Regions from separate parts of the Exiguobacterium sp. CH10 genome, predicted to be linked through region 2. Evidence: a T-box and tRNA genes for the amino acid it is inferred to sense, from the RefSeq annotation. Region 2 holds a T-box; the other regions hold tRNA genes.
The links. The T-box of region 2 lies ahead of argS (arginine--tRNA ligase). A T-box ahead of a tRNA ligase gene usually reads a tRNA of that ligase, here a tRNA-Arg.
Positions count from the first base shown of each region.

Region 1: it has a tRNA-Arg gene. The T-box ahead of argS (arginine--tRNA ligase) is inferred to sense a tRNA for this amino acid. The anticodon was not compared.
Region 3: it has a tRNA-Arg gene. The T-box ahead of argS (arginine--tRNA ligase) is inferred to sense a tRNA for this amino acid. The anticodon was not compared.

Region 1 covers NZ_JACSKO010000001.1:622,803-629,918, forward strand. The annotation lists gene KNP04_RS03205 (phosphoglycerate kinase) at 1-119, opposite strand, end outside; gene gap (type I glyceraldehyde-3-phosphate dehydrogenase) at 217-1,224, opposite strand; gene KNP04_RS03215 (sugar-binding transcriptional regulator) at 1,284-2,312, opposite strand; gene KNP04_RS03220 (glutaredoxin family protein) at 2,422-2,679, opposite strand; gene KNP04_RS03225 (RNA polymerase factor sigma-54) at 2,685-3,830, opposite strand; tRNA gene KNP04_RS03230 (tRNA-Arg) at 3,949-4,021, shown strand; gene KNP04_RS03235 (3'-5' exonuclease) at 4,160-6,055, shown strand; gene clpP (ATP-dependent Clp endopeptidase proteolytic subunit ClpP) at 6,182-6,757, shown strand; gene KNP04_RS03245 (hypothetical protein) at 6,834-7,116, opposite strand, start outside.
Region 2 covers NZ_JACSKO010000003.1:290,284-297,399, reverse strand. The annotation lists gene KNP04_RS11960 (hypothetical protein) at 1-595, opposite strand, end outside; gene KNP04_RS11955 (YycC family protein) at 726-890, shown strand; gene pulA (type I pullulanase) at 906-2,903, opposite strand; gene KNP04_RS11945 (YajQ family cyclic di-GMP-binding protein) at 2,972-3,463, shown strand; gene KNP04_RS11940 (metallophosphoesterase family protein) at 3,460-4,038, shown strand; gene argS (arginine--tRNA ligase) at 4,083-5,765, opposite strand; T-box leader at 5,824-6,035, opposite strand; gene KNP04_RS11930 (GGDEF domain-containing protein) at 6,190-7,116, shown strand, end outside.
Region 3 covers NZ_JACSKO010000002.1:204,858-211,973, reverse strand. The annotation lists gene tig (trigger factor) at 1-426, opposite strand, end outside; gene KNP04_RS07895 (hypothetical protein) at 516-1,427, opposite strand; tRNA gene KNP04_RS07890 (tRNA-Arg) at 1,552-1,625, opposite strand; gene KNP04_RS07885 (metallophosphoesterase family protein) at 1,686-2,198, opposite strand; gene KNP04_RS07880 (XTP/dITP diphosphatase) at 2,204-2,794, opposite strand; gene rph (ribonuclease PH) at 2,791-3,540, opposite strand; gene racE (glutamate racemase) at 3,533-4,336, opposite strand; gene KNP04_RS07865 (phosphocarrier protein HPr) at 4,450-4,713, opposite strand; gene KNP04_RS07860 (acyl-CoA thioesterase) at 4,788-5,228, opposite strand; gene sdhB (succinate dehydrogenase iron-sulfur subunit) at 5,237-6,025, opposite strand; gene sdhA (succinate dehydrogenase flavoprotein subunit) at 6,034-7,116, opposite strand, start outside.

The DNA of each region.
Region 1 (7,116 bases), on a different contig from region 2:
GCGGCTTGGATCCGAGTTTCATCTTGGATGACGCCATCTTTGAGTGGAACGTTGAAGTCAACGCGGCAAAAGACGCGTTTCCCTTTTACATCGATGTCACGAATAGACTGTTTGTTCATAACTTTCGCCTCCATATGTCGTGCGTGTCATTTCATAAATAGAGCGGAGAACAATCTCTTGTTTCCGCTCCTATTTGATTCTATTTAGTTCACGAAATTACTTCGCGATGTTAGCGAAGTGCTTAACTGTGCGAACCAATTGTGCAGTGTAAGACATTTCGTTGTCGTACCAAGAAACTGTTTTAACGAGTTGCTTGTCGCCAACTGTCATAACTTTTGTTTGAGTCGCGTCGAAGAGTGAACCGTATGTGATTCCAACGATGTCAGAAGAAACGATTTCGTCTTCAGTGTAACCGAATGACTCGTTTGCTGCTGCTTTCATTGCTGCGTTTACTTCGTCAACAGATACTTGCTTGTCGAGTACAGTTACGAGCTCAGTGAGTGAACCTGTAGCAACTGGTACACGTTGTGCAGCACCGTCAAGTTTTCCTTGAAGTTCAGGGATTACGAGACCGATTGCTTTAGCAGCACCTGTTGTGTTAGGAACGATGTTCGCTGCAGCTGCACGCGCACGACGGAAGTCACCTTTCGGGTGTGGAGCGTCAAGTGTGTTTTGGTCGCCAGTGTAAGCGTGGATTGTCGTCATGAGACCTTCAACGATTCCGAACTGGTCTTGAAGTACCTTAGCCATTGGTGCCAAGCAGTTTGTTGTACAAGAAGCACCTGAGATGACTGTTTCAGTACCATCGAGGATGTCGTGGTTTGTGTTGTAAACAACAGTCTTCATGTCACCTGTAGCAGGAGCCGAGATAACAACTTTCTTCGCGCCAGCTTTCAAGTGAAGCTCAGCTTTTTCTTTAGAAGTGAAGAATCCAGTACATTCGAGAACGATGTCTACACCGAGGTCTCCCCATGGAAGTTCTTCAGGGTTACGGTTAGCGAGCGTGATAACTTTCTCTCCGTTTACGAGGAAGTGATCGTCGTGTACTTCAACTTCTCCGTCGAAACGACCTTGAGTCGTGTCATACTTGAGAAGGTGCGCAAGCATCTTCGTGTCTGTCAAGTCGTTGATTGCAACAACTTCGATTCCTTCGTTTTTGATGATCTCGCGGAATGCCAAACGACCGATACGTCCAAATCCGTTAATACCAACTTTTACTGCCATGTTAATTTCCTCCTTAGGGTAGAAGCTATTTATTGAAGAGCCAACGGGGGGTCAACTCTTTAATAACAAGTTAATAATTCTTTCGCCGCACCTTCGTCTGTGACGAGGATGATGTTCGACGTGTGTTTCGCATAAGCGGCGATCGCCTGTGCCTTCGATTTCCCTCCGGCAACCGCGATGACGGTATCCATGTCATCCAGCTCTTCGAGTTGGATCCCGACCGTCTTGACGCGATGGACGATCTCACCTTCCGCATTGAAATAATATCCGAATGCTTCGGCGACGGCGTCATGCCGTTCAATCATCCGCAAATGCTCCGGTGATGCGTGACGGCGCTTTGCCATCGTTTCTGCCTCACCAATTCCATGTACCACAATTCGCGCCGCTCTAATCATTTCCAGTACATTTTTAATACTAGGTTCCTCCACCATCCGGTCGAATGTTTCTTGTGACACCTCATCCGGAATATGTAGAAGATGATAGTCTGCGTGGGCCCGGTCCGCCATGCGTGAACAGACGGTGTTCGCTTGAAGTTCAAGCGTTTCTCCAAGTCCCCCGCGTGCGGGCACAAAATGCATTGGGCGTTCTTTTTTATCGGGCGACATCATCGCCGCAACCGATGCCATCGTCGTTCCACCCGTTACCGCAATCACGTTATCATCCGGTGCGAGCCGCGCTTTTAACTGCGTGACCGCTGCCCGTCCGATATCGCGTTGGACCCAGAATGTTTCATCTGAATCACCCGGTACGATGACGACTTGGCGAACCCCTAATTTCTCTTCGAGCTCTCTTGCCACTTCTGAGATCCCGAGAAGTTCTCCCATGATCTCGTGCAAGTCCCGTAAGACGTTTCGTCCCGTCTCACTGAGGGAAATTCCTTGAGTAGCGACGTAAAGAAGACCTTGGTCTTTCAAAAAGTCGACTTCTCGTCTGAGTACCCGTTCGGTCAGTCCCAAACTCGTTGCGAGTGTCCTGCGGCCAATCGGCTGCATCAAGCGGACATAGTGTAAGATATCGTAACGATGTCGGAGCGTATCGAGCAGGTCAGGGACAATTTGCTTCTGAACGTGAATCAGTTGCTGGATCATGCTCTTACCCCCTCGACTTTCAGTGTGGACAACTTTTGTCCCACTTTTTTATTTGCGTCCCACCGCTACGAGTTCATCTTATCAATCACTTTTCCGTCTGGCAACCCCTTCAAACGTTTTTTTTCGATGTAAGCGTATACTTAACAAAATCTTCAACTTTGTTGTCATCATATCGCCCTTGACTGATGACTTCTCCTTCGTGTATAAGAACCGGGATTTCGAAGAGGTACTTTGCCTCGAGATCCTCATCTCCCGTAATATCAATCTGTTCAAGTTCAATCGGATAATCTTCCTGCAACCATTCGAGCATGACAAGCGCCTCGTCACAGAGCGAACAATTGTCACGTTTATATAAAGTTAGTTTCATTTACGTCATCCCTTCCATAACTGGCGCTCGCGTTCGCGCGAGTTGCCAAATCCAAGCTCTTCCCGATAGTTCGTCACGGTCCGTCTCGTCACTTGATAGCCGTATCGACCGAGTTCGTTTGCGAGTGCCTGATCACTTTGTGGGGCCTTCTCTCGTTGAATCAGTTCTGCGAGCGTCCGCTTGATCATGAACGGTGAATGTCCATGACTCGTCGACCTTACGAAAAAGTGTTTCCATTCCATGATCCCGCCTTCAGTCTTAGCAAACTTCCCTTGAATGGCACGCCCGACTGTTGATTCGTGCTTGCCGATTTGTTGCGCGACGGTCCGTCGGGTCAGCGGATTGAGGACGAGCTCTCCTTTCAACCACTCGGTCTGACGTGACGCGATGACAGCCCATATCTCACGTAACGTCTCGTTCCGCATCGCAAGGGACGTCATCCACCATTTCGCCTCGCGGTCATTGCCGACTTGCGCCGCGTCAAGTTCCGGGCTGAGCCACGTTGTGATTAGTTCTCCATCTTCATATCGCACTTCGACTTCCGGAAAGACGTGACCCGTTTCTTCATATAATAATGGACGCTTTGGCAGTGTCGCGACAATTCGCTCTAAACGGATGAGCTCTTCATCTGAAATCGCGAGCACGCTCGCCATCTGTTTTTGGCTCACGCCACTCTCGATCGCATCAAATACATCGACGACGCGCGGGTCCTCATGTTCAATCGCATGGCGGTACTGACACTCTCGTTCCGTTCTCGCCCCGATCCCCGTCGGTTCAAGAAATAAGAGTGCCTGTCTCGCCTGTTCGATTTGAGTCACATCGACACCAAACCGCTCCGCCAACACATCATTCGAATCCGGCAATAATCCTCGATGGTCGAGCAACAGGACGAGTTGCCGTCTCAGCTCTTTCTCTGAGTCGCTGCCGCTTCCTTCGCGAATCTGAGTGAACAGCTTCTCTTCGAACGCGCTCGCCGCATCCGCTACCCAACCGAGGTCCCCACTCCCGATATGAATGTTTGGATTATGTCGCGCCAAACGTGCGAGACGAAACGAGAGCGCGAGACGGTCCGCCTCGAGCACCGGTAGCCGTTGCACAAGGTCTTGCGTCATCTGTTGCTGTTGCACTTGTTTTTGTTCTTGCCGTTGCATCGTTCTCCCCCCTCTTCTCTATTGTAACGAACCCGCTCCACTCGCGCTCAAAAAAGGATAATGAACAGGATTGCTTTTTTAATAAAACAAATGTATAATAAATTCGTGTCACACACATGCACCCGTAGCTCAGGGGATAGAGCACTGGTTTCCGGTGCCAGGTGTCGGGAGTTCGAATCTCTCCGGGTGTATCAGATGAAAAGGACGAAGACCAAATGAGGTCTTCGTCCTTTTTTATGTTTTCTACTTCAATTTTTAATTCATCACACTTCTAATTATCCTTTATATAGTATATTTAAGTAAAAGAATTGAAAAAGAGGTGTCAGTAAATGGCTCATACTGTTCCAGAGACAATCCGTTCATCTGCAACAACAGGAGAACGACTTGTCTTTCGCACATTGAAGCGCTACCTCCCAGATGATTACATCGTTTACTTCGAACCCAATATACACGGCAGAAGACCAGATTTCGTCATCATTGGACCCGACTTAGGATTAATCGTTTTAGAGGTGAAAGATTATACGCGTTCTACGCTTTATCAACTGAACCACGATGAATGGATCATCACTCCTGCAAACGAATCGCAAAAGAAAGTGAAAAGTCCATTTCTACAAGCCCGTGAAAATATGTTCAAACTGACTGATGTCCTAAAGAAAGATCAAAACCTGATTCAGCACGAAGGAAAATATGCTACAACGTTAAAATTCCCTTATGGCTCAGGCGTTATTTTTACACGACTGACACAAGATGATTGTATTCGCCATGGACTCTATCAAGTCATTGATCCTTGTTTGTCACTCATGCGTGATGAAATCAATCCTGATGACCCACAATTCTCAGAGGAAATCCTTATCGAAAAAATTCTGAACATGTTTACTGTTCCTTATCGCCTAAAGCAACCATTGACCGGAGAAGAGATTGATGCGATTCGTTATCATCTATTCCCAGAAGTTCGAATCAGCGCGGAGTTCAAAAAAGTCACCCCTTATCAAGATCAGCTCTTACTTTCCCTTCACAATATCCGAGCCATGGACCTGCATCAAGAAAACTTGGCCAAACAACTCGGCGACCAAAATCGCTTGATTCGAGGTGTGGCAGGTAGTGGAAAGACTCTTATTTTAGCAAGTCGCGCCAAATTGTTATCCAAGCAACATCCTGAATGGAAGATTTTAATCCTATGTTACAATATCTCGCTAGCCCGTTTTATCGAGCAGATGGTGCAACAAATGATGTTAGAACCTGATGACTTATTTGATTTTGACTCTCAGATGAAGCGCAAAAATCATACGATCGAAGTTCGAAATTTCCATGCCTGGTTGCAGAATGATTTACATATTTCAGAGAGAAGGATTTCTGCGACGCTTGAAAAGTTAAGAAAACGAGAAATCATCCTTTCTTCGTACGATGCCATCTTGATTGATGAAGGACAAGACTTTGAACCCGAATGGCTCGAACTCGCCAGTGAAGTCTTGAATCCAGAAACAAAATCGCTGTTGCTTGTTGAAGATCGTGCCCAATCCATCTATAAGCGAAAACGTAGCTATGTACAGGACACGGGTCTCGACTTCCGAGGAAGATCCAAAATTTTAAATATCAATTATCGGAACACATCTCAAATCGTATCGTTCGCCTGGTCTTTCTATCAATCCAACTCCTTATTGAAAGATAAAGTTGTGACGAAAGAGTTAGACGGAGAAATCATCGCTCCTCAGAGTACGCTTCGAAGAGGTCCTGAACCAGCCGTTATCAAATGTGACCATTTCTTCAAAGAAGCAGATCTCGTTGCCCGACAAATCAAAAAGTTACATGAGGAGAAAAAAGTCCCTTATTCTGAAATGTTGATCCTATATCGTGTCCAAAAGTTTTCGACGATGCATTATGTCGACACCTTACAACGTGCACTGAACTACTATGGAATCGAACACTTTTGGATCACAGAGAGTAGTGAGACGAAACGTACCTTCTCAAAAGATGATCAGTGCGTAAAAATCAGTACAATCGACAGCAGTAAAGGTCTTGATTTTCAAGCCGTTTTTATCGTCAACGTTGACAATATGCCATTCAAATATGAAGAAGATGTCGAGCGCGAAGTGTCTCTCCTTTATATCGGGATGACACGTGCAAAAGAATATCTCTTCTTATCGTATTCAGGCGACTCCATCTTCACTCGTTATTTCGAATCATGTCAAGTAGTCACACCGGCTCGTCCAAAATTAAATGGGTAACGTCAGCACTTGAGACGTTTTACACATCGAGGGTCGTGGAATAAGCACTAGAAAGGGTTTCTGTTTGACCAACATTGACTATACAGGTATGATGAACTTACAACCTACATAAAGGAGGCAGATTCAATGTTAATTCCAACAGTTATCGAACAGACAGGCCGTGGGGAGCGCGCGTACGACATCTACTCACGCTTGCTCAAAGACCGTATCATCCTTCTCGGAAGTGCGATTGACGACAACGTCGCGAACTCAATCGTCGCACAGCTTCTCTTCCTCGCAGCTGAGGATCCAGAAAAGGACATCTCGCTCTACATCAACAGCCCAGGTGGTTCGATCACAGCGGGTATGGCGATTTACGACACGATGAACTTCATCAAGCCGAACGTGTCGACGATTTGTATCGGAATGGCTGCATCGATGGGTGCCTTCTTGCTCCAAGCCGGTGAAAAAGGAAAACGCTTCGCACTTCCGAACGCGGAAATCATGATTCACCAACCGCTCGGCGGCACACAAGGCCAAGCGTCAGACATTAAGATTCACGCAGAACGTATCATTAAAATGCGTGAGAAATTGAACCAAATCATGGCAGAGAACACTGGACAGCCACTTGAAGTCATCGAGCGCGACACAGAGCGTGACTACTTCATGGCAGCTGACCAAGCGAAAGACTACGGTCTCATCGACAAAGTCATGACACGCTAATCATACAAAAGACGTTTCCCCATCAATCGGGAAACGTCTTTTTCATGTTCTTTGTCTCTTAGAGGCAGGTCAACCATTAGTTGTCAGGCACTCGGACACCGAAGACGTATCGACTGTCGCCCTGCGTCCATTCCCCGCCGACCTCATATAGATAAATACCAGGTTCGTCTGGTACGACCGGTTCAGCCGGGACGAGCTCTCCGTCTTCAATCTGAAAGAAACTCGATTCCATCGGGTCAGCATGGTAGACAACGTCAATCGCGTCACCCGGTTTGACCGTGATGAGTTGCAGGTCATCCGCTTCCGGCAAGCCATAGTCGGCGCACGTCGCACGACTGCCGGCTTCCCAACAATACGTC
Region 2 (7,116 bases):
CTTGATCGAGAATGACCGTATCACGGTCCCCTTCATACGGAATACGCCAGTTCTCATTCGTTTTCACATTCTCCACTAAAAAGTGATGCGTGTTTTCATCAAATAAGGTCACACATGTTTCAGGTGTGAATCGTTCAAAATCATACGTCCCTTGATACGCCAACTCGATGATGTTCCCAAAGAGCGGAACTTCTTCGTAGCGACTATATCGAAACGTATGATCGTGGAGGTTCAAAGCCACGACATCCGATTCGGCTGAATATAAGAAGATGTCATCGCCTTGCCAATAGTGCAAATTGCTAAACCAGTCACCGTTAAAACGTTGTGGAATCGCATGCGTCTCCATCTGTCCTTTTTGTAAATCAATGACTCCGTAAAGTCCTTTTTCTCGGAACCATGCCACGGCACGCGTCGCATTCGGCTCCACATATAGGGCGCACGGTGTCCAAGCCCAGTCAATCTCCCAGCGAATTTGGGACGACTCGTCAAAGAACAAAAATCCGGTTTGCGCCAAGTACAACATCCAACCTTCACCGACACGTTCTAACCATTCAATCGTTTGATGAAATTGAAAGTCTGCTGTTTGTTTGTACATTTGATCACTTCCTAATTTCAGCTTAGCAACGACCGAAGCGAAATTCGATTTTGAATGTGTTCGTTCAACACATTTTCGATTTTCCTGTATACTGTCGGTATAGATGAATGGTTCAGAAAGGAGTATACCGATGCGCCCATTACAATTATCACCAGAGACCGCGGTTGAGCTTGCGAAAAAGTTGAACGTCCCGCTCGAAGAATTGATGCATATGCCAAAGCATATTCTCGTTCAAAAAATGATGCAACTCGAGGCATCTCAAACAGAGGAAGACACACCAAAGGAGACGGATTAACGTCTCCTTTTTTGGTTACTGTTCTTTACGTTTTCGTTTTTTCGATACATACCAGAGACCACCGAGCACGGCGAGTGCGGCACCTCCAGCAACAGCGTATTTGCTGTAGTCCGGACGACGCTCCGTCACCACGAGTGTCGATAGTGGCGCGACTGTCATATGACGGTCCTCGATTTGACGCGGAGCCGTCAGATTGACGGTATGGTCTTCCACGTTCACTTCAAACTTACCGGACGGAAGTTTGATCTCGACCGCTTCCTCTAGCGCGTTATGATACACGACGTGTCGTTCTACATAGCCTTCGACGTGGCGGCTCAACTCGAATGCGATCACGCCTTCTTCTTCATCGAAGAAGCGTAAGTGTTTTCGAATCTGTTCCGTGTTCTCGAGTCGGAAGAGCGGATACTGTTTCCGCAGGCGCAAGAGACCTTTCACATATTCCACACTCGGTGCTTCTTGTTCTGCACGTGTCCAGTCGACACGGTTGACGACCTCGCCTGAGTTAAAGCTATTCTCGTCCCCATCTTTTGTGCGGAAGAACTCTTGCCCACTGTGGAGGAACGGAATCCCTTGTCCGAGAAGCACGATTGATGTCGCCAAACGATGGCGGCGACGGCGTGTCGTCTCATCATCTTCTGGATTTGTCACGGACAACTTGTCCCAAAGCGTCAAGTTATCGTGACATTCGACATAGTTGACGACCTGGTTCGGTTCATCGGCAAAACTTTGGCTCGTAATCCCGCCAGCGATTCCCCGTTTCACGTCAGCTGTCATGTCTGTGTTGCCGCTCACCCAGCCTGGTAAGTCCTCGATGAACACGTCTCCACGGACACCATCTCGAATCCCATCATTAAATTGCGCGATTCGTGGCATCTTATGCGCATTGTGTTGATTCGCTTTTTTACGGACCGGGAGTGGTGTGTCTAAATCCCAACCTTCTCCGATGACAAGGATGGATGGGTCGACGCGGTCAAGCGCCTTCCGAATTTGATTCATCGTCTTCACATCATGTAATCCCATCAAGTCGAAACGGAATCCGTCGATCATGAATTCCTTCGCCCAATATGTGACACATTCGACCATGAGCTTACGCATCATCGCACGCTCAGATGCCGTATCATTCCCACATGCTGAACCGTCTGCGAGTGTTCCGTCCTCATTTAGTCGATAATAATAATCCGGGACGAATTGACCGAGCGGTGTCGTCAACACATCGTACGTATGGTTGAAAACGACGTCCATGATGACACGGATGCCTCGATCGTGGAGGGCTTGAATCATCGCTTTCAGTTCAATAATTCGTGTCGCCGGATCATCTGCTGACGAGGCGTATGATCCTTCGACCGCAAAGTAATGCACCGGGTCATATCCCCAGTTATAGTTATCTTCGCTCTCGCGTGATTCGTTCACCGACCCATAGTCAAAGAATGGCATCAATTGAAGATGTGTGATACCGAGCGATGTGATGTAGTCAAGGCCGGTCGGGTATCCGCTCGTTGTCGTCGTCCCCGTCTCGGTCATCCCCAAGAACTTCCCACGATGTGTGGCTCCGCTCTCCGGATGACTCGTCAAATCACGTACGTGCGCTTCGTAAATGACCGCTTCTTGTGAAGAATTGAATAGCGGACGTTCTTTAATCCAATGGTCCGGGTTCAAGGATGCCGGGTCAAGCAGACATCCACGCTTCCCATTCACTCCGACGACTTTTGCATAAGGATCGAGTGATTCCACTTTCTTCCCATCAATCATTGCTTCAAATACATAAAATTGACCTTCGAACAAGGCACGGTCGAGTTCAATGACCCATGTCCCTTTTTCAGCCGGTTCGAGCTCGAGTCGATCAAACTTGCGGGCACGGGCTGTGCGATATAACTTGACCGACATCTGTTCCGCTACCGGAGACCAGACACGTAGTCGAATCTGTTCCCCTTTAAACGTCACCCCAAGGTCTTTCCCGTGATAGGCAACGTGATCTAAGTCTGCATGTGTATGTTGATCCATTGTACGTTCCATCTCTTCACTCCTTCACTGCTTCAAATCTGCTATCATTATAACAAAACCACACAAAGGATGGATGAAACATGGCAAAAGACAATTCTTTCGATATCGTGTCAGAAATGAATCTTGAAGAAGTGAAGAACGCGATTCAAATCGCGGAGAAGGAAATTTTGAACCGTTACGACTTTAAAGGCTCAAAGAGTGAAATGTCGCTCGACAATGGCGACCTCGTCCTCATCTCGGATGACGACTACAAACTCGAGCAATTAAAGGACGTCTTAATCACGAAGTTGATCAAGCGCGGCGTCCCGACAAAAAACCTCGACTATCAAAAAGTAGAGAACGCACTCGGCGGCACGGTTCGTCAACGTGTGAAATTGAAGAGCGGCATCGACAAAGATGACGCGAAAAAAATCAACAACGCCATCAAGGAATCAAAACTTAAAGTCAAATCGCAAATTCAAGACGATCAAATCCGAGTGACGGGGAAATCACGTGACGATCTTCAAGCCGTCATGCAGCTCGTTCGTGAGCTCGAGTTGTCCGTCGACGCCCAATTCACGAACTTCCGATGAAACTCGCGATCATCAGTGACCCACACGGTTCGTTTGATGATTTGAAGGCGGTTCTCGATGATGTCCGGCGGGAAACCGAGCATATTCTCTGTCTCGGCGACCTATATGAATGCCATATCGGGAAAAAACGACGTCACGAGCGCTTTCATCATGTGGAAGACGTCGTGACATATGACCCGAACTATGAAGCGCTACTGACGTTCCCGAGTCTACGCGGTAATCAGGAGGAGCGAATCGACGAGGTGCTCGTCATCGACCATCCCGTGAAAACACGAATTTCCTTATTGCCGGAACAGACGACTCTTGGCGAAGCACGCTTTTTACATGGGCATCAAGTCAAGTGGAACGAAGACTGGGAACCGATTGTCGAGAAAGGGAAATATCCGCTCGTCTTCATCGGACATAGTCACATCCCCGGGATTTATCGGAAAGGGAGATCTTTGCCGTGGGAAATCGGGACCCCATTCCATTTGAAGAAAAAGCGATATGTCATCAATGTCGGTGCCGTCATCTTCGACCGGGAATGGTGTCTCTATGACACGGAAGCCCGAACGGTGACGCGGATGAAGGTGTGAGCATAGGAAAAGGACCTCATTTTTTTGAGGTCCTTTCGTCTGTCTTACATTTCTTCCGGAGCTTCGACACCGAGTAAACGGAGTCCTTCCGTCAATACGAGTGTCACTGCCTTCACGAGTGCGAGACGCGATTGTTTGCCTGCATCTTCTTCTAAGACACGGACATGACCGTAATACTTGTTGAACGCTTGCGCGAGGTCAAGTACATAACGGCTGATGATAGATGGTTCGCGACGTTCATGTGCACGCGTGATGACGTGTGGGAACGCGTTGAGCATCGTGACGACACCCCATGAGTAGTCATCGTCTGCACCAGTGAACGGTGAACCATCGTAGTTCCCTTTCCGGAGGAGTGAGTTCGCACGAGCGTTCGTGTATTGGACGTAAGGTCCTGTCTCTCCTTCAAACTTGAGCATGCTGTCGAGATCGAATTCGATGTTGTTGATGCGTTCGTTCTTCAAGTCGTGGAAGACGACCGCTCCGACACCGACCATGCGTGCGACGTCTTCTGCGTTCGCAAGGTCTGGGTTCTTCTGCGCGATGTTCGCTTGTGCTTTTTCGATCGCTTCTTTCAACACTTCCTCAAGAAGAACGATGCGCCCTTTACGTGTCGACATCTTCTTCCCTTCTTGCAAGATCAAACCGAACGGTACGTGGTGCATGCCATCGACGAAGTCGTAGCCGAGCTTACGAAGAACCGAGAAGAGTTGTTTGAAGTGAAGCGCCTGTTCGCCACCGACGACATAGTTCGCTTGCACGAAGTTGTACGTTTCGTAGCGATAGATTGCTGCTGCCAAGTCGCGTGTCGCGTACAATGTCGCGCCATCTTTCTTCTTGATTAAGCATGGTGGCAAGTTCTCTTCTTCGAGCGAGACGACCATGGCGCCCTCACTTTCGACTAAGAGATTTTTTTCTTCGAGCATCTCGACGACGCGTCCCATTTTGTCATTGTAGAACGCCTCACCATTGAAGCTCTCGAATTTCACACCGAGGAGGTCGTATACTTTTTGGAACTCCTTGAGTGACTCGTCACGGAACCATTGCCAAAGCTCTGTCGCTTCCGCATCGCCGTCTTCAAGCTTCTTGAACCACGCGCGACCTTCGTCTTCGAGTTCTGGTTGTGTCTTCGCTTCTTCATGGAAATGAACATATAATTTCAAGAGTTCTGCGATCGGATTGGCGCGTACCGCTTCCTCATCGCCCCACTTTTTGTATGCGACCATCAATTTCCCGAACTGTGTGCCCCAGTCACCGAGGTGGTTGACGCCGACAACGTCATATCCGTTTTTACGTGCGATTTGGTTGATTGCATTCCCGATCACCGTCGAACGTAAATGACCCATCGAGAATGGCTTCGCAATGTTTGGTGACGAGAAGTCCGTCACAATCGTTTCATTGCGTGTTGCATGTGTCGCGTACTCTGACTTCTCCTCGAGCACCGTGTTGATGATTTCTTTTGACACGACGTCACGGCTCAAGAAGACGTTGACGTAAGGTCCCGCTGCCTCGACTTTTGTGAACAATTCATCATTCAAGTCATTCGCGATATCTGTCGCAATCATGACAGGTGCTTTACGGTAAGCTTTCGCCAATTGAAAACACGGGAACGCGAGGTCACCGTGCGCCTCGTGTTTTGGCTTCTCAATCAATGCTTCAATCTGGTCAATCGTGAGCTCGTCTCCGATGACACGTGATAACGCTTCTGCGTACTTGCGTTCATAACTCATTTGTATGTCCTCCTTCTTCGTATCACAACTCATAAAAAAAACGCCCTTTGCATAGATGCAAAGAGACGGGAATTCCCGCGGTACCACTCTTCTTGCCTGCATGACGCAGACCGCTTTATGGTGATAACGGTTCCCTCCGGCTATGCCTACTCTCGTTTCGGATAGCATCTCAAAAGTGCGTTTCGCGACGTTTGTCAGCCTAGGCTCTCACCAATCCCCAGGTCGCTTTGTTGACTAAACCATCGTTACTCTCTTTTTCATCGACATTCGTCTATGCGGTTGAAAAGCAATTTCATTATAGAGGATATTCCGTGTATACTCAATGCTAGAATTCAAGCATCATGGAACAGAAGCAGGACTCACACGAAATCGTGACGAATCTTTACTATTAGATCTTGAAATGTCCCATGCTAGGAGGGAACGCATGAACCACTTTCGTAAGATGTCCGTGCTCGGTTGGAGTATATGGAGTGCCTTATTCATCTTCACCATCGCATTATTCGCATTGGATATCCTACACGCCCCAACAATCGATCCGCTGTCGTTTATTTTAATTTCATTGCTTGTCATCATTTTTCAACTCGACTCGATCGAAGTCAAAGGTGTGTACTTCACATTTTCTGAAAGTATCGTCTTAATTTTATTTTTATTCTTTGGATTTGAAACAGCACTCATCGTCAACCAAATCGGGTTGTTCATCTTTCAATTCGCCAACTTGAAACCGAAAGTCGCTATCCGTCGCTTCCGCTTCACGTATCCTTGGAATGCCATTACGGCGTACTTAGAAATCGTCATTCCGGCTGCTGTCTATCTCGCACTAGGTGGGGAGACCGGTCTCGACTTTTATTCGCAAGATTCGCTCGTGCCGCTTGCTGGATTGTTCCTTGCCATCTTCTTAAACACTGTATTTCAAAAATATCAGGTGAAATGGTGGTTCCGCGTCGACATCGCATTGAGCGATTTTATGAAAATCGCCTTCTACACGTACGTCGTCAGTTTGATTTTCATATTAGCGGCAGCGTTTTTCCGAGAGACCAACTTACTCGTCGTCAGTAGCATCGCCGCTGCGTTAACATTCTTCATTAAACGTCTCCTCATTCAAAAAGAGCGACAAGATGCATTTAAATCCTTGATTGAGCAATACGATGAAGCGAAAGAGGCCGTTTCCTTATCACAGAGCGAGGCGCAAGCCATCGAAGTGTTTTTAAGTCAATGCGAACAGCTGAATCATTATGATGAGGGGTATGTCGAGTTTAAATTGTTTGAACGCACCCTCTACTTTGACTTGAAGACGCGACAGCCCATCGATCGACCCATCGTCTTTACTTTGCTTGACATGAGTCAGCCAATC
Region 3 (7,116 bases), on a different contig from region 2:
TTCTGCTGTTACTTCGTCTTCTGTTACTTCAGTTGAAACAGCTTCGTACTCGAGGCCTTTGTATTCGCCAAGCTCAGCTTCTGGCTCAACCACGAATGTCACTTTGAAAGCGACTGGTTTGCCTTTCTCGAGCGTGCCGTCTACATCGATGTTTTCGAGCGCGATTGGTTCGAAACCAGCTTCTTCAACCGCACCTTGGATTGTGTCGCGGTAGAGAATGTCGAGCGCGTCTTGATAGAGTGCTTCTTCTCCATACATTTTGTTGAACATTGGGCGTGGCAATTTACCTTTACGGAAGCCAGGCACGTTCAAGTCTTTGACGACTGTTTTAAATGCGGCGTCAACTGCTTTATCAAAAGCTTCTGCAGGAGCTTCGTACGTGAGTACGCCTTGGCTACCTGATGTTTTTTCCCATTTTGCTGTCATGCTAAGTCCCTCCAACAATTCGTTTATACCGTACAAAAATGTACAACAATCCGTATTATAGCATAAATCCTCGGTATGCACACAAGGATTTAGTCTAATAACGCCTGTGTGAAGCGCAGATCCGCCTCTAAAATCGCAGCTGCCAAACCGTCGACTGCCTCGTCATGCAAAATCGCTTGTTTCGCCTGTACGAGCGCCTGCTCCACGTCCGCCATTTCAGCCGGCACATACGGATAATGCGTATACATATAGTTCATCAACAACTGAGTCCCGATCTCATCGCCCTCAACTGATTTCTGAAGCGAGAGGACGGTCTTCTCCCACGTCTCGATGTGCGATGTTGCCTCCATTTGCGACATCTCGTTCGTCGAATCCCCATCCGACCACTTGATGACCGCCAGTTCGGCAAAAGCTTTCTCTAACACGATTAATTTGACGAGCTTCGGTCGCTTGGATACGAGTAGCTCATGCAGCACATTGTCGAGCACCGAATCGATATTGAAATGAACATGTTGCAACGCCTCGATTTGTTCCCCTGTACTGCCGCGCGTCAACGTCCGTTTCAATTTGGCGATGGCCGCCGGAAACTCGGTCATCTTCAACACTTGAAGCACTTGATGTGCCTGTGTGTTGACCGTATCCTTTTTGTCTTGCCATTCGAGGTACTGGTTGATCCAGTGCGCCGCTTCAAACGGCTGGTCCCGCATGATGTAATACTGCGCGATCTGTAATCCGCCCGAAGCCGGTTCTTCCGCTTCCGCCATCTGGATGGCGACGAGTTCCTGCAACTTCTCGAGCGTTTCCGGGTCGTCCGGTTTTTCCATCGCACATTGGAAGATTTCCATGAAAATAAACGGGTCACCCGGAATCGCCTGATACCAATCCCATAAAATCGGTTCGATCCGCTGTCGCTCCCCAGAAGCATCTGCTTCTTGAATCATCTTATGCAGACGCGACCAATTCCCGGGGAACGGATAGTCCTGGTCCTTTTCCTTCTCCATCTTCCCTCACCCTCTCTTCCATTCCCTTTCATCTTCCGTTAGGACGCGATTCCTTGTCAATCGATTTCCCGGAAAATGAAAAAAGAGACGTTCTCCGTAGAGAACATCTCTATTTTAATGGAAGCGTCCCAAGAGGGATTCGAACCCCCGACCGACGGCTTAGAAGGCCGTTGCTCTATCCTGCTGAGCTATTGGGACATTGACATGAAAACTATAATAGAAAAATGGTTTCCTGTCAATCGATTTCCCATTCGAAACTCATAGTTTTCCTGCGATGTCCAAATCTTCGACGTGAGAACCGTCTTCCGAGCGATAAAAACGTACCGCTGCTTCCCCTTTTTCTAAGTCAAGAAGCGCATACGTTTTGTCCGAACGTCCACGTGGCATACGAATCGAACCCGGGTTGATGTAGACGACCCCATCCTCGATCAAAGCACCTGCCACATGCGAGTGACCGAACAAGACGACGTTCGCACCGACCTCTTCCGCCCGGTAACGCAATCGATTCAAGTCGAATTTGACGTCGTGATGATGCCCGTGGACGATGAGGATTGTGCCGGCATCCGTCGTCTCGATCCGTTCGAGCGGAAGGTCTCCACCAAAATCACAATTCCCACGGACCGTTCGATACGGCAATAGATGTTCATCGACAAGTGCGAGTTGTGAATCGCCGCAATGGAACGCGTCATCAATCTCTGCCTCGTGTCGTTCAAAAATCGTTGTCAATTCTTCCGTCAGACCATGACTATCACTCACTATTAGAAAACGCATAAGCTTCATCCTTTCATGAATGGAATGATTTCTGCCTCCAGTTTTCGTAATGCCTGTCCACGGTGACTGACGACCGCTTTTTCTTCACGTTCTAGTTCGGCCGCCGTCTTGTGGAGCGATGGGACGATAAAGAGTGGGTCGTATCCGAAACCGTTCTCGCCACGTGGGGAATAGCCGATTGTCCCTTCAATCGTTCCGCGAACGGTCAACGTCTCTCCTGTCGGTTTCGCCAGGCAGAGGGCACAGACGAAGCGAGCCACGCGATTCGTTTGCCCGTTCAATTTTTCAAGAAGAAGCGCATTGTTCGCCTCATCCGACTTTTCAGGACCGGCGAAGCGAGCTGAATATACACCAGGTGCCCCATCGAGCGCGTCGACTTCAAGACCGGAGTCGTCCGCGAGAACGGCATGCCCGAAATAGGCAGCTGCTTCCGTCGCTTTTAACGCCGCATTTTCTTCAAATGTCGTCCCTGTCTCATCTGTTTCCGGCGCATCCGGATAGTCGAGTAGTGATTCGACCTCAAATCCGAGCGGTGTCAACATCCCTTCTAGTTCTTTCACTTTTTCAGGATTGTGTGTCGCAATGATCAACTTCATAATGTCTCCTCCGAACGTTCTCCGACGTACCACCAAGAAGCACCAAGTGCCTCTTCAGCCGTCTTGAATAATGATTCGATTCCGTGTTGCGCGAGCGCGAGCATCTCGTTCATCTCTTGAAGCGTGAACGTCGCCTCTTCACCTGTCCCCTGAACTTCGACGAACCGACCGCTCGCCGTCATGACGACGTTCATGTCGACCTCAGCCGCCGCGTCTTCCATATAGTCCAAGTCGAGAACGAGTTCATCGGTCCGTCCGACCGAGATGGCTGCGACGCCTTCTTTGATTGGTGTATCATCGAGTTTCCCTTGACGGATCAACCGGTCGACGGCGAGGACGAGGGCACAAAAACCACCCGTGATGGATGCCGTACGTGTACCGCCATCCGCTTGGATGACGTCACAGTCAATCCAAATCGTGCGTTCGCCAAGACTTTCCAAGTCCACGACCGAGCGGAGTGATCGGGCGATGAGACGCTGAATCTCCATCGTCCGACCCGATTGTTTCCCACGTACCGCTTCTCGGACAGTCCGGTCACCTGTCGCACGTGGCAACATCGCATACTCGGCATTGATCCAGCCTTGCTTCTTCCCGCGAAGGAAGTTCGGAACACGTTCTTCGACAGTCGCTGTACAAATCACTTTCGTATCACCAATCGAAATGAGGACAGACCCTTCCGCATGCTTATTCACATGAGGTACGATCTCGACTGTTCGTAATTCATCAAATCGTCTCGTATCACGCAATGCCGGTCACCTCGACTTTCTCCGCATGAACCGGACGACCGAGCCATTCGCTCGCTAGTCGGTCAAACAGTTCAATATCCCCCGTCGCATAAAAGGCATGGGATGGGACAGTATCTAATCCGTTCTCAAGCTCTTGATAATCAAGCATCGCTGCGACTTCAAGCGCCGTCTCGTCACCCGACGAGATGAGGTGCACGTTCGGTCCGACCACGTCCTGGATGACAGGCGCAAGAATCGGATAGTGCGTACAACCGAGAATGAGTGTATCCATCTCGGAAGATTGTAGTGGACGCAGCGTCTCTTCCACAATTTGACGGACGCGGTCTCCCGACACGTCCCCCGCTTCGACGAGCGGGACAAAAGGCGGGCAAGCGAGTGAGTACACGTCGACTTCACCAGCCACGTGACGAAGCGCCTTCTCATACGAAGCGCTCTCAATCGTCATCTTCGTACCAATGACACCGATATGTTTGTTGCGTGTCCCTTTGACAGCCGCGCGGGCACCTGGGTCGATGACACCGATGACCGGGATATCGAGGCGTTTCCGCGCCTCTTTCAAAACAACCGCCGTCGCCGTGTTACAGGCGATGACAATCATTTTGACGTCTTTCTTCAATAGAAACTCAATGAGTTCCCATGTATAAGCTTCAATCTCATCGTGCGGACGCGGCCCGTATGGACAGCGTTCCGTATCGCCGATATAGATGATTTCTTCTTTAGGGAGTTGGCGCATCAATTCTTTGACTACCGTCAACCCGCCGACTCCTGAATCGAGGACTCCAATCGCTCGTTTCATTTTGCATCACTTCCATTCTCACCTATCTTACCAAAAAACATCAGACGGAAAAAGAAACGTTCCCATGACAAAAAAAGACGAGGTCGCCAGTGGCGCCTCGTCCCTTACCCGAATTACTGAGCAAGACCTTCGCTAGTGAGCATGTCAGAAAGCGTGTTGATCGCTTCTTCTGCATCTTCACCTTCAGCAGTGATCTTGATTGTAGAATCTTTTGCGATACCGAGTGAAAGTACACCCATGATCGACTTCAAGTTAACTGTTTTACCATTGTACTCGAGGTTGATGTCTGATTGGAACTTAGAAGCTGTGTTAACCAACTGAGTAGCTGGACGAGCGTGAATTCCTGAATCAGCAACGACTGTGAACGTTTTTTCCATGAGATGATGGTCTCCCTTCAAAATTCAATTCTACAGGCGAACCGGCAGAATATTTTTTGTTTGTGAACTCATTATCAAATGATAGCGGATTCGCAAAAATTCTGCAAGCGGTTTTTATATTCCGGAGTCCATTCCGTTGGACGACCTTCCTTCGTCAAATGAACGAGGCTCGTTCGTCCCGCGAAGAGGAGTTGTTCTCCGTCATATGCCCCGTAATGAATATCACATGAAGTGTTTCCGACCGTCAAGATATTGGCATGCACGGTCAGCTGTTGACGTGGCATGACTTGTCGAACATAGTCACATTGCGCATCGGCGACGACGACAAACCCGTCCTTCAAGGAGAATCCTGTCGCTTCTAACAACTCGATTCGCGCATCTTCGAAATAGATGAACGGGATCGTGTTGTTCATGTGACCGTACGGATCGCACTCCGAAAAGCGGACTTTCACATCGAGCGCGACCCCTGCTTTGACACGTGTTTCCCAACCTGGCTCTCGAAAGTACTTGGTCATCGGCTCGCTTATGCCTCGACCGCAGAACCGGTGCGACCTTTGTCACTACCGAAGAACTGTTTGAACGAGTGAAGCGTCGTTTGACGGTTCATCGAAGCGATAGACGTCGTGAGCGGAATGCCTTTCGGACAAACTTCGACACAGTTTTGTGCGTTTCCGCACTGCATGATGCCTCCGTCTTCCATAAGGGCTTCGAGGCGGTCTTCCGCGTGGAAGGCACCTGTTGGATGCGAGTTGAAGAGACGGACTTGCGAAATCGCAGCTGGACCGATGAAGTCCGACTTGTCGTTGACGTTCGGACACGCTTCAAGACAAACCCCACATGTCATACATTTCGATAACTCGTATGCCCATTGACGTTTGTTTTCTGGCATACGCGGTCCTGGACCGAGGTCATACGTTCCATCGATTGGAACCCATGCCTTCACTTTTTTCAACGCGTCGAACATGCGTTGACGATCGACTTGAAGGTCACGGATGACCGGGAACGTCTTCATCGGAGCGAGGCGGATCGGTTGCTCGAGTTTATCGACGAGCGCTGTACACGATTGGCGTGGCTTCCCGTTGATGATCATCGAGCAGGCACCACATACTTCCTCGAGACAGTTCATGTCCCAGTTGATCGGTGTCGTCTTGTCGCCGTTCGCGTTGACCGGGTTACGGCGGATTTCCATCAATGCCGAGATCACGTTCATGTTCGGACGGTACGGCACCGTGAATTCTTCAGTATATGTCGCTTGATCCGGTCCATCTTGGCGTTCAATGATGAAGCGGATGTCTTTTTGTTCAGATTGCATTGGCGTCGTCATTTCGTCTTCGCCCCTTTCTTCGAGTAATCCCGTTTACGTGGCGGGATTAACGAAACATCGATGTCTTCATACGAGATATCGACTTCCCCATCTTTGTAACGTGCCATCGTCGTCTTCATGAACTGCTCGTCATTACGTTCCGGGAATTCCGGTTTGTAATGGGCACCACGGCTCTCGTCCCGCTTGAGTGCGCCGAGTGTGATGACGCGTGCGAGGTCGAGCATGTGGTCGAGCTGTCGAATGAACGATGCCCCTTGGTTGCTCCAGCGTGCCGTATCCGTAGCCGAGATGTTATGGAAACGTTCACGCAATTCTTGGATTTTCTTGTCCGTCGCTTCGAGCTTGTCGTTATAACGAACGACTGTGACGTTGTCCGTCATGAGTTCACCGAGTTCACGGTGGATTTGATACGCGTTCTCTGTTCCGTCCATCGCAAGGATGTCGTTGAAGCGTTCGATTTCTTCACGCTCGTTGAAGTTGAAGAGTGCGTCAGAGACGCTTTCTGTCGCTTGGTCGAGACCACGCATGTAGTTGACAGCTGCAGGACCTGCTTCCATTCCGCCATGAACGGCTGAGAGGAGTGAGTTCGCACCGAGACGGTTCGCACCGTGCATCGAGTAGTCACATTCACCGGCTGCGAAGAGTCCAGGGATGTTTGTCATTTGATCGTAGTCGACCCATAGTCCGCCCATCGAATAGTGGACTGCCGGGAAGATCTTCATCGGTACTTTACGCGGGTCGTCCCCTACGAATTTCTCGTAGATTTCGAGGATCCCACCAAGTTTGATGTCGAGTTCTTTCGAGTCTTTGTGCGACAAGTCGAGGTAGACCATGTTCTCGCCGTTGACGCCGAGTTTTTGGTTAACACATACATCAAAGATCTCACGTGTCGCGATGTCACGCGGTACGAGGTTTCCGTATGCCGGATATTTCTCTTCGAGGAAGTACCATGGCTTCCCGTCTTTGTATGTCCAGACACGTCCACCTTCCCCACGAGCCGATTCACTCATGAGACGAAGTTTGTCGTCCCCAGGAATCGCAGTCGGGTGAATTTGGATGAACTCCCCGTTCGCGTAGAC